DNA from 2 places in the Streptomyces syringium genome. Region 2 is predicted to be linked to the other one. Evidence: riboswitches for the same ligand, from Rfam matches in the RefSeq annotation. Region 2 holds a riboswitch; the other holds the start of a gene.
What was found. A riboswitch is a leader RNA that binds a small molecule or an ion and turns the genes downstream of it on or off. The one in region 2 is predicted to bind glycine.
Positions count from the first base shown of each region.

Region 1: another riboswitch for glycine. It lies ahead of gcvP (aminomethyl-transferring glycine dehydrogenase); the one in region 2 lies ahead of gcvT (glycine cleavage system aminomethyltransferase GcvT).

Region 1 is NZ_JAGIOH010000001.1:1,374,655-1,380,199, forward strand. Features, by position in the region: gene JO379_RS06025 (DUF5999 family protein) at 1-18, shown strand, start outside; gene gcvP (aminomethyl-transferring glycine dehydrogenase) at 169-3,054, opposite strand; glycine riboswitch at 3,245-3,352, opposite strand; gene JO379_RS06035 (PRC-barrel domain-containing protein) at 3,523-3,900, shown strand; gene JO379_RS06040 (DNA polymerase IV) at 3,870-5,432, opposite strand; gene JO379_RS06045 (MerR family transcriptional regulator) at 5,525-5,545, opposite strand, start outside.
Region 2 is NZ_JAGIOH010000001.1:5,360,748-5,366,292, forward strand. Features, by position in the region: gene glyA (serine hydroxymethyltransferase) at 1-14, opposite strand, end outside; gene gcvH (glycine cleavage system protein GcvH) at 61-435, opposite strand; gene gcvT (glycine cleavage system aminomethyltransferase GcvT) at 513-1,628, opposite strand; glycine riboswitch at 1,805-1,901, opposite strand; gene JO379_RS24050 (AAA family ATPase) at 2,049-2,735, shown strand; gene JO379_RS24055 (hypothetical protein) at 2,794-3,324, opposite strand; gene JO379_RS24060 (enhanced serine sensitivity protein SseB C-terminal domain-containing protein) at 3,703-4,536, shown strand; gene JO379_RS24065 (enhanced serine sensitivity protein SseB C-terminal domain-containing protein) at 4,681-5,439, shown strand.

The DNA.
Region 1 (5,545 bases), 4.0 Mb from region 2:
GTGGTGACCGCCGCCTAGTGCCGGCACCGCACAGCGCGAAAGAACCGCATACAGGAACCGCATGCAGAAGGGGCCGGCCCGGCGCGATCGCCGAACCGGCCCCGACGTGTGTCGGCCCCGGGGAATCAATCCCCCGGGAAGGGCCGCCCGCCCGGGCGGCCCGGACCGTCAGCCGTCGTACTCGTCCATGGGAGGGCACGAGCAGACGAGGTTACGGTCGCCGTACGCGCCGTCGACGCGCCGCACCGGCGGCCAGTACTTGTCGGCGGCGGACACCCCGGCCGGGAAGACGGCCACCTCGCGGCTGTACGGGTGCTCCCAGTCACCGGCCACACAGGCGGCGGTGTGCGGGGCGTTCCGCAGGGCGTTGTCGTCCTTGTCCCACTCCCCCGAGCCGACCTTCTCGATCTCGGCTCGGATGGCGATCATCGCCTCGCAGAAACGATCCAGCTCGGCGAGGTCCTCGCTCTCCGTGGGCTCGATCATCAGGGTGCCGGCCACCGGGAAGGACATCGTCGGCGCGTGGAAGCCGTAGTCGATCAGGCGTTTGGCGACATCGTCGACGCTGACGCCGGTCGCCTTGGTCAGCGGCCGCAGATCGACGATGCACTCGTGCGCGACCAGGCCGTTCGGACCGGTGTAGAGCACGGGGTAGTGCGGCTCCAGGCGCTTGGCGATGTAGTTGGCGCCGAGCACCGCGACCTGCGTGGCGCGCTTGAGGCCCTCGCCGCCCATCAGCCGGACGTACGCCCAGGAGATCGGCAGGATGCCGGCGGAGCCCCAGGGGGCCGCCGAGATCGGGCCGACGCCGGTCGCCGGGCCCGCGGTGGGCTGCAGCGGGTGGTTGGGCAGATAGGGGGCGAGGTGGGCGCGGACGGCGACCGGACCGACGCCCGGGCCGCCGCCGCCGTGCGGGATGCAGAAGGTCTTGTGCAGGTTCAGGTGCGAGACGTCGCCGCCGAACTCACCCGGCTTGGCCACCCCGACCAGGGCGTTGAGGTTCGCGCCGTCGACGTACACCTGCCCGCCCGCCGCGTGGACCTCCGCGCAGATGTCGGCGACGTGCTCCTCGAAGACACCGTGCGTGGACGGGTAGGTGATCATCAGTACGGACAGCTCGTCGCGGTACTGCTCGATCTTGGCCCGCAGGTCCTCGATGTCGACCTCGCCGTCGTCGGCGGTCTTGACGACGACGACCTTCATGCCGGCCATCACGGCGCTCGCGGCGTTGGTGCCGTGGGCGGAGGACGGGATCAGGCAGACGGTGCGCCCCTCGTCGCCGTTGGCACGGTGGTACGCCCGCACCGCCAGCAGACCCGCGAGCTCACCCTGCGAGCCCGCGTTCGGCTGGATGGACACCTTGTCGTAGCCGGTGACCTCCGCGAGGCGCTCCTCGAGCTCGGTGATGAGCGTGAGATAGCCACCCGCCTGCTCGACCGGCGCGAAGGGGTGCAGCGCACCGAACTCGGGCCAGGTGACCGGCTCCATCTCGGTGGTCGCGTTGAGCTTCATGGTGCACGAGCCGAGCGGGATCATGCCGCGGTCCAGGGCGTAGTCCCGGTCGGCGAGCCGGCGCAGGTAGCGCAGCATCGCGGTCTCGGAACGGTGCTGGTGGAAGACCGGGTGGGTGAGGTAGTCGTCGGTGCGCAGCAGACCCTCGGGGAGCGCCTCCGCGACCTGGGCGTCGAGCGCCTCGATGTCGGCGTCCACCTCGAAGGCGGACCACACCGACGCCACCTGGACGCGCGTGGTGGTCTCGTCGCAGGCGATGCCGACCTGGTCGGCGTCGACCAGGCGCAGGTTGACGCCCCGCTCGCGGGCGGCGGCGACGACCTCGGCCGCCCGGCCGGGCACCCGCGCGGTGAGGGTGTCGAAGTACGCGCCGTGCACGACCTCGACGCCGCCGGCCCGCAGGCCCTCGGCGAGCAGCGTGGCGTAGCGGTGCGTACGCCGCGCGATGCCGGCGAGGCCGTCCGGGCCGTGGTAGACCGCGTACATCCCGGCCATGACGGCGAGCAGGACCTGGGCGGTACAGATGTTGCTGGTGGCCTTCTCGCGGCGGATGTGCTGCTCGCGGGTCTGGAGGGCCAGACGGTAGGCCTTGTTGCCGTCCGCGTCCACGGAGACGCCGACGAGGCGGCCGGGGAGGCTGCGGGCGAACTTCTCGCGCACGGCCATGAACCCGGCGTGCGGACCGCCGAAGCCCATGGGCACGCCGAAGCGCTGGGTGGTGCCGACCGCGATGTCCGCGCCCAGCTCGCCGGGCGAGGTGAGCAGCGTCAGCGCGAGCAGGTCGGCGGCGACGGTGACGATCGCGCCCAGCTCGTGGGCCCGCTCGATGACCGGGCGCGGGTCGCGCACGGCACCGGAGGCGCCGGGGTACTGCAGGAGGACACCGAAGACGCCGCGCTCGGCGATGTCGTCGGGGATGCCCTGGGAGAGGTCGGCGACGACGACCTCGACGCCGGTCGGTTCGGCGCGCGTGCGTATCACCGCGACGGTCTGCGGCAGCGCGTCGGCGTCGATGAGGAAGACGCCGTCCTTGACCTTGCCCACGCGCCGGGACAGCGACATGGCCTCGGCCGCGGCGGTGCCCTCGTCGAGCAGGGAGGCGCCGGAGGTGGGCAGCCCGGTCAGGTCGGCGACGACGGTCTGGAAGTTGAGGAGCGCCTCCAGCCGGCCCTGGGAGATCTCCGGCTGGTAGGGCGTGTAGGCCGTGTACCAGGCGGGGTTCTCCATGACGTTGCGCAGGATCACCGGCGGGGTGAAGGTGCCGTGGTATCCGAGCCCGATCATCGGGGCGAGGACCTCGTTGCGGTCGGCGAGCGTGCGCAGCTCGGCGAGGACCTCGGCCTCACTGCGGGCGTCGGGCAGCCGGAGCGCCTCGGTGCTCTTGATCACGGCCGGTACGGCGGCGGCGGTGAGCTCGTCGAGCGAGCCGAACCCTACCTGGGCGAGCATCTTCGCCTGGGCCGCGCTGTCGGGCCCCACGTGGCGGTGCTCGAACGGCGTGCCACGCTCCAGGTCGGAAAGGGAGATGCGGTGGGCTGTCATCTGCGGAGGCCTCCTGGTCGTTGCGACCTGCGAGGGGTACCACGGCGCGGGTACCCGGACGGCCTCCCCCTCTGTCATCTCAACCTGAGAGCTTCACCGGGCCGCACAGGGCGGTCCGGCTTTCACCGTCGGTGAGGAGGGGCTTCGTCGCGCTGTACCCGACCCGGCCCGCCCTGCTTTCCAGAGTGACCTCGTCCGCGCGGTACGTGTGCCTGAGAGATTCCGGGGAGGATTTGCTCCTTCGGCGCCCCCGTCGAACCCGTCAAAGGATCTCGGAGGACTCTCCCGCGTGGGGTCTGCAGCCACTGTCAGCCTACCAGCGCGGGTCCAAGCGGATCCCTCGAGTGGCCGGTTCCCGCTTTGTGCCTTTTCGTGGTCCTCAGGGCTTCTCTGTGCTTCTCTGTGCTTTCCCAGGGGCCTGGAGGTCGGCTGGAGTTCCGGAGGGCAGGCGCGACCACGGGAGGAACCGTGCAGACCGATATCGATCCGCGGAGTCTCATCGGCCGCAAGGCGTTCGACCGCAATGGCGCGAGGATCGGCACCGTGGACGAGGTGTACCTCGACGACGCGACGGGGGAACCGGAGTGGGCGGCGGTGCGCACCGGGCTGTTCAGCCGGGACGCGTTCGTGCCGCTGGAACCGAGCCGGGTCGAGGACGACGCCCTGCGCATCCCGTATGACCGGGCGCTCATCAAGGACGCCCCGGACTTCGGGGTCGGCCGCCATCTCTCCCCCGAGCAGGAGCTGCAGCTCTACCACCACTACGGGCTCGACCTCCCCCCGCCGGACTCCGGGCCCGCCCCTCGGCCCGGCGCTCAGCCGGACACGCCACCGGCCAGCGGCTGACCGTCGGACCGGGTCCCGACGTCCGGCTCGGGACGCTCTGAGGGCTCACGCGCCGACGGTCCGGTCTCGGGCCCGTCCGACCCGGATGCCCCGTCCGACCCGTCCGACCCGTCCGACACTGCCGGATCACTCGGCTCCGGCGGCTTCGCCGGTCCCGTTGGCTCCGACGGCTGCTCCCACGCGGCTCTGATCAGCGGCAGCGGCTCCCCCGGCTCGAGCGCGGGGTCGTCCACGGCGAAGGTCCGCACCCGGCCGGGTGCGGACCACGGCTGCTCGAAGCGCACGGTGACCCGGCCGACCCCGCTGCCCTGGATCCAGCCGGGCCCGTACTCGGTGTGCCGGATGTCCAGCCCGGGCACCCAGCGCCGTGGCCGTCGCGCGGCCTCCTCCTCCGGGGCCGGCTCCCCTTCCGCCTCGGCGGTCGGTGGTCTCTCCGCGTCGGCGGCGGCCTCGGCCGTAGCGGCCGCCTGGGCGAAGAGATCCTCCTGGGTGTAGTCGGCGAGCCCGGTGACGCCGACCCCCAGCAGCCGCACGCCCGCCGTGGTGTCCACGCCGTCCAGCAGCCGCCGCACGGCCTCCCGCACCACCCCGAGGTCGTCCGTCGGCCCGCGGAGCGTCTCCGAGCGCGTCAGCGTCGAGAAGTCATAGCTCCGTACCTTGATCACGACGGTGCGCCCGGACCGTCCCGCCGCCCGCAGCCGCTGCACACAGCGGTCGGCGAGCCGCGCCAGCTCCAGCTCCACACGCGTGCGGTCGGTGAGGTCCTCCTCGAAGGTGTCCTCCACGGACACCGACTTGGCATCCCGCTCGGCCACCACAGGACGGTTGTCGCGGGCGGTCGCCAGGGCGTACAGCCCCGCGCCGTGCGCCTTGCCCAGCAGCCGCACCAGCTCGGCCTCCCCCGCCTCGGCCGTATCGCCCACGGTCGTGAGCCCGGCCCGCCGCAGCGTCTCGGCCGTGGCCGGTCCGACGCCGGGAATGGCCCGCACCGACATCGGGGCCAGCAGCTCCAGCTCGGTGCCGGGCTCGATGACGACGAGGCCGTCGGGTTTGGCCTGCTCGGAGGCGATCTTCGCGAGCATCTTGGAGCCGGCGAGCCCCACCGAACCGCTGAGCCCCGTGGCCCGGCGGATGTCCCGCCGCAGCCGCTCCCCCACCGCCCGCACGACCGCCGTGGAGGGCTCGACGCCGCCGGCCTCCAGATCCACGAACGCCTCGTCCAGGCTCAGCGGCTCCACCAGCGGGGACAGCTCCCCGAGCAGCCCCATGACCACCTCGCTCACCTCGCGGTAGAGCGTGAAGCGGGGAGCGAGATAGGCGGCATTGGGGCACAGCCGCCGCGCCTGGGCGGTCGCCATCGCCGAGTGCACACCAAAGGCGCGTGCCTCGTACGACGCGGTGGCCACGACGCCCCGGGGACCGATCCCGCCGACCACCACGGGCTTCCCGCGCAGGCTGGGCTTGGCCGCCTGCTCCGCCGCGGCGTAGAACGCGTCCATGTCCAGGTGCAGGATGGTCGGTGCGGCTCTCACGTCTTCGATGCTGCCCTACACCACTGACAATCGCACGGACGTGCGACGGAACGCCCTCCACAGGGCCGCCGGAAGGCCGGGCGGCGGGCCGCTCAGCCGACCCGGTTGCGCCG
Region 2 (5,545 bases):
TTCAGAAGCGACATGAGTTCTTCCTGGACTTCCTGGGTGGGGCGGAGGCGGGGTACGGGCTCAGCCGGCGAAGGCGGTGTACTCGTCGGCGGACATCAGGTCCGCCGGCTCGTCCGTGATCTTCACCTTGAACAGCCAGCCGCCCTCGAAGGGGGCGGAGTTCACCAGCGCGGGGTCGTCCACGACGTCCTGGTTGGCCGCGACGACCTCGCCGGACACCGGGGAGTACAGGTCGCTGACCGACTTGGTCGACTCCAGCTCGCCACAGGACTCACCGGCGGTGACGGTGTCGCCGACCGCGGGGAGCTGGGCGAAGACGACATCGCCGAGCGCGTTGGCCGCGAACTCGGTGATCCCGACCGTCGCCACGCCGTCCTCGACGGCCGACAGCCACTCGTGCTCCTTGCTGTAACGCAGCTGCTGGGGGTTGCTCATGGCTTGATTCTCCTGGATGCGCGTTGATGCTTTTGCAACGGGTCTTGACAGGTGGGACGAGAGTTGAGCGAGAAGGGTCAGCGCTGACGCTTGTAGAACGGCAGGGCGACGACCTCGTACGGCTCGTGGGTGCCGCGGATGTCCACAGCTACACCCTTGGTGCCCGGCTCGGCGTGCGCCGCGTCGACGTAGGCGATGGCGATCGGCTTCCCGAGCGTGGGGGAGGGGGCACCGGAGGTGACCTCGCCGACGACCTGGCCGTCGGCGACGACCTGGAACCCGGCGCGCGGCACCCGGCGGCCCTCGGCGATCAGGCCGACCAGCTTGCGGGGCGCCTTCGCCGCGGCGCGCTCGGCGGCGGCGGTGAGGGCCTCGCGGCCGACGAAGTCACCCTCCTTGTCGAACTTCACGACCCGGCCCAGGCCCGCGTCGAAGGGCGTCGTGGCGGTGGTCAGCTCGTGCCCGTACAGCGGCATGCCCGCCTCCAGGCGCAGCGTGTCGCGGCAGGAGAGGCCGCACGGCACCAGACCGGCAGCCGCGCCCGCCTCGGTGAGCGCCTGCCACAGCCGCTCGGCGTCGGCCGGGGCGACGAACAGCTCGAAGCCGTCCTCGCCGGTGTAACCCGTACGGGCGATCAGCGCGGGAACGCCCGCCACCGTGCCCGGCAGACCCGCGTAGTACTTGAGGCCGTCGAGGTCGGCGTCGGTGAGGGACTTCAGGATGCCGGGGGACTGCGGGCCCTGGATCGCGAGCAGCGCGTAGTTCTCGCGGTCGTCGCGGACGGCCGTCTCGAAGCCCGCGGCGCGCTCGGTCAGCGCGTCCAGCACGACCTGCGCGTTCGAGGCGTTGGCGACGACCATGAACTCCTCGTCGGCCAGGCGGTAGACGATCAGGTCGTCCAGGATGCCGCCCGCGGCGTCACAGATCATGGTGTACCGGGCCCGGCCGACGGCCAGCGCGGACAGATTGCCGACGAGCGCGAAGTCCAGCGCCCGGCCGGCCTGCGGGCCGGTGAGGGTGATCTCGCCCATGTGCGACAGGTCGAAGAGACCGGCACGGGTCCGCACGGCGACGTGCTCGTCGCGCTCGCTCCCGTAACGCAGGGGCATGTCCCAGCCCGCGAAGTCGGTCATCGTCGCGCCGAGCGCGCGGTGAAGCGCGTCGAGGGCGGTGCGGCGGGGGGCTTCGGTCATGGTTCAGGCTCCCAGGCGTGGTCGCGAGACTCGCGGAAGGCTCGCGAAAGAGGGGTCACGGCCTCCCCATCTGTCATCGGAACCTGAGAGGTTCACCGGGAGCCTCGAAACGAGCGAGTCCCCGGCTTGCACCTTGGGTGGAGGTCGCCCGGGGGCGCCTCGCTTTTCAGATCTGCCTCACCCGCGCGGTACGGGGCCTGAGAGATTCAAGGGAGGAACTTGCTCCTTCGGCGCCCAGCACACATAGTGCTGAGACTCTCCCGCGCGGATTCGAGCGGCCGGTATGCAGTTGGCGCGCACATCATTGCACGTACAGGCGTGCGACGGACGGCCCGAGACCCCCTGAATTGGATTACCTTTTCTTTACGTTCGGTGGGTAGGGGGCGGGAAGGGCCGGACGGGGGAGGCCAGAGGAGGGGGATCACGGTGCGGGCGCGGGGTACGGACGCGAGAGGGGCGGGCTCCGTGCCGCCTGGGCCACAGCAGGCACAGGGGGCGCGGCGACAAGTGGGGCCGACGGGTGTGCGCGATCTCCGCGGGGGCGCGGTCCCCGCGGTCCTGCGCTATCCGGCCGGAGACCTGCTCGTCGTCTCCGGGCTGCCCGGAAGCGGCAAGTCGACATTGATCCGGCGGTCCGTGGCCGCCCTCGACAGCCGGGACGCGGTGGTCTGGTGCGTCGACTCGCAGGACGCCCGTGACCGGCTGGAGCGCCGCATGCCGCCCTGGCTGCCCTACGGGGTCTACCGCCCGCTCGTGCGGATCGCCCACTACGCCGGGCTGCGCCGGGCCCTGCGCTCGGACGCGAGCGCGGTCGTGCACGACTGCGGCCAGCGCGGCTGGGTCCGCCGCTGGCTCGTCCGGGACGCGCGGCGGCGCGGCAGCTCGGTCCATCTGCTGGTGCTGGCCGTGGACCCGGCCACCGCCCTCGCCGGTCAGGCGGCGCGCGGCCGCACCGTCTCCGCCTACGCCTTCGGGCGGCACCGCCGGGCGATGGCACGGCTGGTCGCGGACACCGCGGCCGGGCGGCTGCCGGACGGATGCGTGTCCGCGGCGCTGCTCGACCGCGCCGCCGCCCGGGCGCTGGAGGGCATCGTCTTCGACGGCTGACGGCTGACGGCTGACGGCTGACGGCTGACGGCCCGCCGGGCCGGCCGGGCCCCTGCCTCTAGACGCCGGGAACCGGCAGCGGCAGCGCGCCCGTCGCGAGCTTCGGCACCGCAGTGAGAAGGGCCTGCAGGTCCTTGACGACCTCCGCGATGCCTGCCGTCACCTTCGGCAGGTCGACGGCCACCACGGCCGCGAGCAGCTCGGTGAGGTCCTTGGTCAGCTTCGCCAGGGCGTCCCGGACGTCCTTGACGGCGTCCGCCGGCAGACCGCCGGGCGTGCCCGCTCTGGACTTCACGGACTTCAGCAGCTTGTCGGCCGCCGCTTGATACCGCTGGCGCAGATCCGCGAGCACGGCCTTGTTCGGGGTCTTCGCCTGTGCCTCGGTTGCGATCTTCGCGGCCAGGGCGAGCAGCTCACCCAGATTGGCCACGGTCTCCAGCTGCTGTGCCGTGGCCGCCTTCGGGTCCGGGGCCGCGGCTGTGGGGGCCGGTTCCGGTGCGGCGGCGAGGGCGGGACCGGCGACACCCACGACGAGGGAGCCGCAGGCGACGGCGGCTATGGCGGTGGAGACGAGCTTGTTGACGCGCATGCGGGGTGTGTCCCTTCAGTTCGGTGAGGCTGCCGGGAAGCTGTCCGCTCACCGTGTGCCGGGCCGGTGGCCCTGCGCAACTCATCGGCTACCGTGCGTGGCGGCTGTTACGCGCCGTTCCACCCCTTTGACCTGCGTCTTCGTCGGCCGCTCGGGAGCCGCCGCCCCGAGAGAGCACTGCCCGCCGAAAGGGTGCGCGTGCGCCCCGACCGCCGGGGGCTCGTGCCCTATATCGGTACGGACGTCGCCACCCGCGCCGAACGCCCGGATCGGCACCGAATTCGGCGGCCGACGAGAGCGGCGGGGCCCGGAGCCGCTAGGGTTCGGATGCGGCTTTGTCGATACGGTGGTTGGACGGCGTTGGGCGAGTTGGACGAGATGAGCATCCCCGAGCAGTACGGCTGGACCCCCGCTCAGGGCGGTGTCCTTAAGGGCGGCCCCCAGGGCGGCCCCGGTGCTCCGGGCGCCCCCGGCCTCCCTCAGGGGTGGCCCGCCAACGAACTCGAGACGGTGCTCGCCGGCTCCCTCGGCGACCCCGGCGCCGGTCCGGCGATCGTCGAGGCCCTCGGCCGCAGTCACCTGTGGATACCGCTGCCGAACGGCGGCGGCCCCGACAGCCCCGACCTCGATCTCCCCACCCTCGAACTCGACGGCGCTGCGTTCGTCCCCGTCTTCAGCTCCGAGGCGCAGTTCCGGAGCGTCGCCGGCGATCTGATGTCCTTCGCCGTCGCGCCCGCCGTGGAATTCGCCCGCGGGCTGCCCCCGCAGGTGGGCATCGTGGTCAACCCCGAGGGCGCGGTCGGCGTTCCGCTGCCGCCGGCCGCCGTGGCCGCGCTCTGCCGGGCCGGGCGCAGCGCGCTGGACGGTGACGCGACCGGCGGCCGGGTCAGGCTCTTCGAGCCCGACTGGCAGGACGAGCCCACCGCCTTCCTCGCCGCCGCCGGGCTGGAATTCGCGGCCGCCGCCGTCGTGAGGACCGCGCGCCGCACCCTGGCGAGCGTCGAGGGCGGCGCCCCGGCGCTGTTCGTCGGCGTCGAGCTGGACCTGCCCGACCCCGGGAGCCGCACCGCCGCCCTGGACGCCCTCGGCCGGGCCCTCGGCACCGTGCCGGTGCCCTGGCCCGTGCAGCTGGTCTTCCTCGACGTCGCGCAGGACCCCGTCGGTGACTGGCTGCGGGAGAGAGTCCGCCCGTTCTACGACCGTGACCTGTGACTCCTCCCGTGCCCGCCGTCGCGGGCTCGTAAGCTGGTTGGATGACGACAGGGGGCGCGCAGTCACGTCCCCCTGCGGTGGAGAGACGGCCGAGAGAAGAGGCGGACCCAGGTGAGCGCGGGCGCGGAGAGCGGCGTGGAGCAGATGCTGCGCCAAGTGGCGCCCGGCAGGTATGACGCCTATGAGGCGCTGCTGCACGCCCTCGCCGAGGGGCAGATCTGGATGCTGCTGTGGCACGGGCAGGCCGGATCGCCCGACGCCCAGTACGGGAACATGGAGGTCGACGGGCTCGGTTACGCGCCCTGTGTGACCTCCGCGCAGGAGCTCGCCGCCAGCGGCTGGAACCGCGCCCACGAGGTCGTTGCCGGGCGGTCCATCGCCGCCTCCCTCTTCCCCGACCGCTGGGGACTGTGGCTCAACCCGCACGCGCCCGGCGGCGGTGTCGGCATCCCGTGGCTCGACCTGCGGCGGATCTCCGGCGGCCTCGACCGGCTGCCCGCCGGACCGCTGCGGCTGAGCGAACCGGCCATAGACATTCCGCAGTTCTACGCCCTGCTCGGGCAGAACGCCCACCGCACGCCCGCCGTCCGGGCGCTGCGCCGGGCCTGGGTGCAGCCCGCACTGGGCACCCCATACCTGGCGATCGGCCTCGATCTGTACGACACCTCGCAAGCCGCCGTGGAATCCGTGCGCTTGATGATGCAGCAGTCGATCGGTGTGGTGCCCGAGGGGCTGCCGGTGTCCACGGTGGCGATGTCGGACGAGTACGACCCGGTCGCGATGTGGATGCGGGCCAACGCGCGGCCCTTCTTCGACCGCGACGCCTACGGCGGCGCCGCGCCCGCCCCTTCGGCCGGCTACGGCTATCCGCCGCAACAGGGCTGGCAGGCCGGGGCCTACTGATCCCGGCCCGGTCCAGGGGCCCCGGCTGTCCCGACTGACCCTCGCGTGACCTCGGCCGGGCCCGCCGGTTTCGCGCCCTTCCCGCCTGAACGCCCCGCTCAGGCCG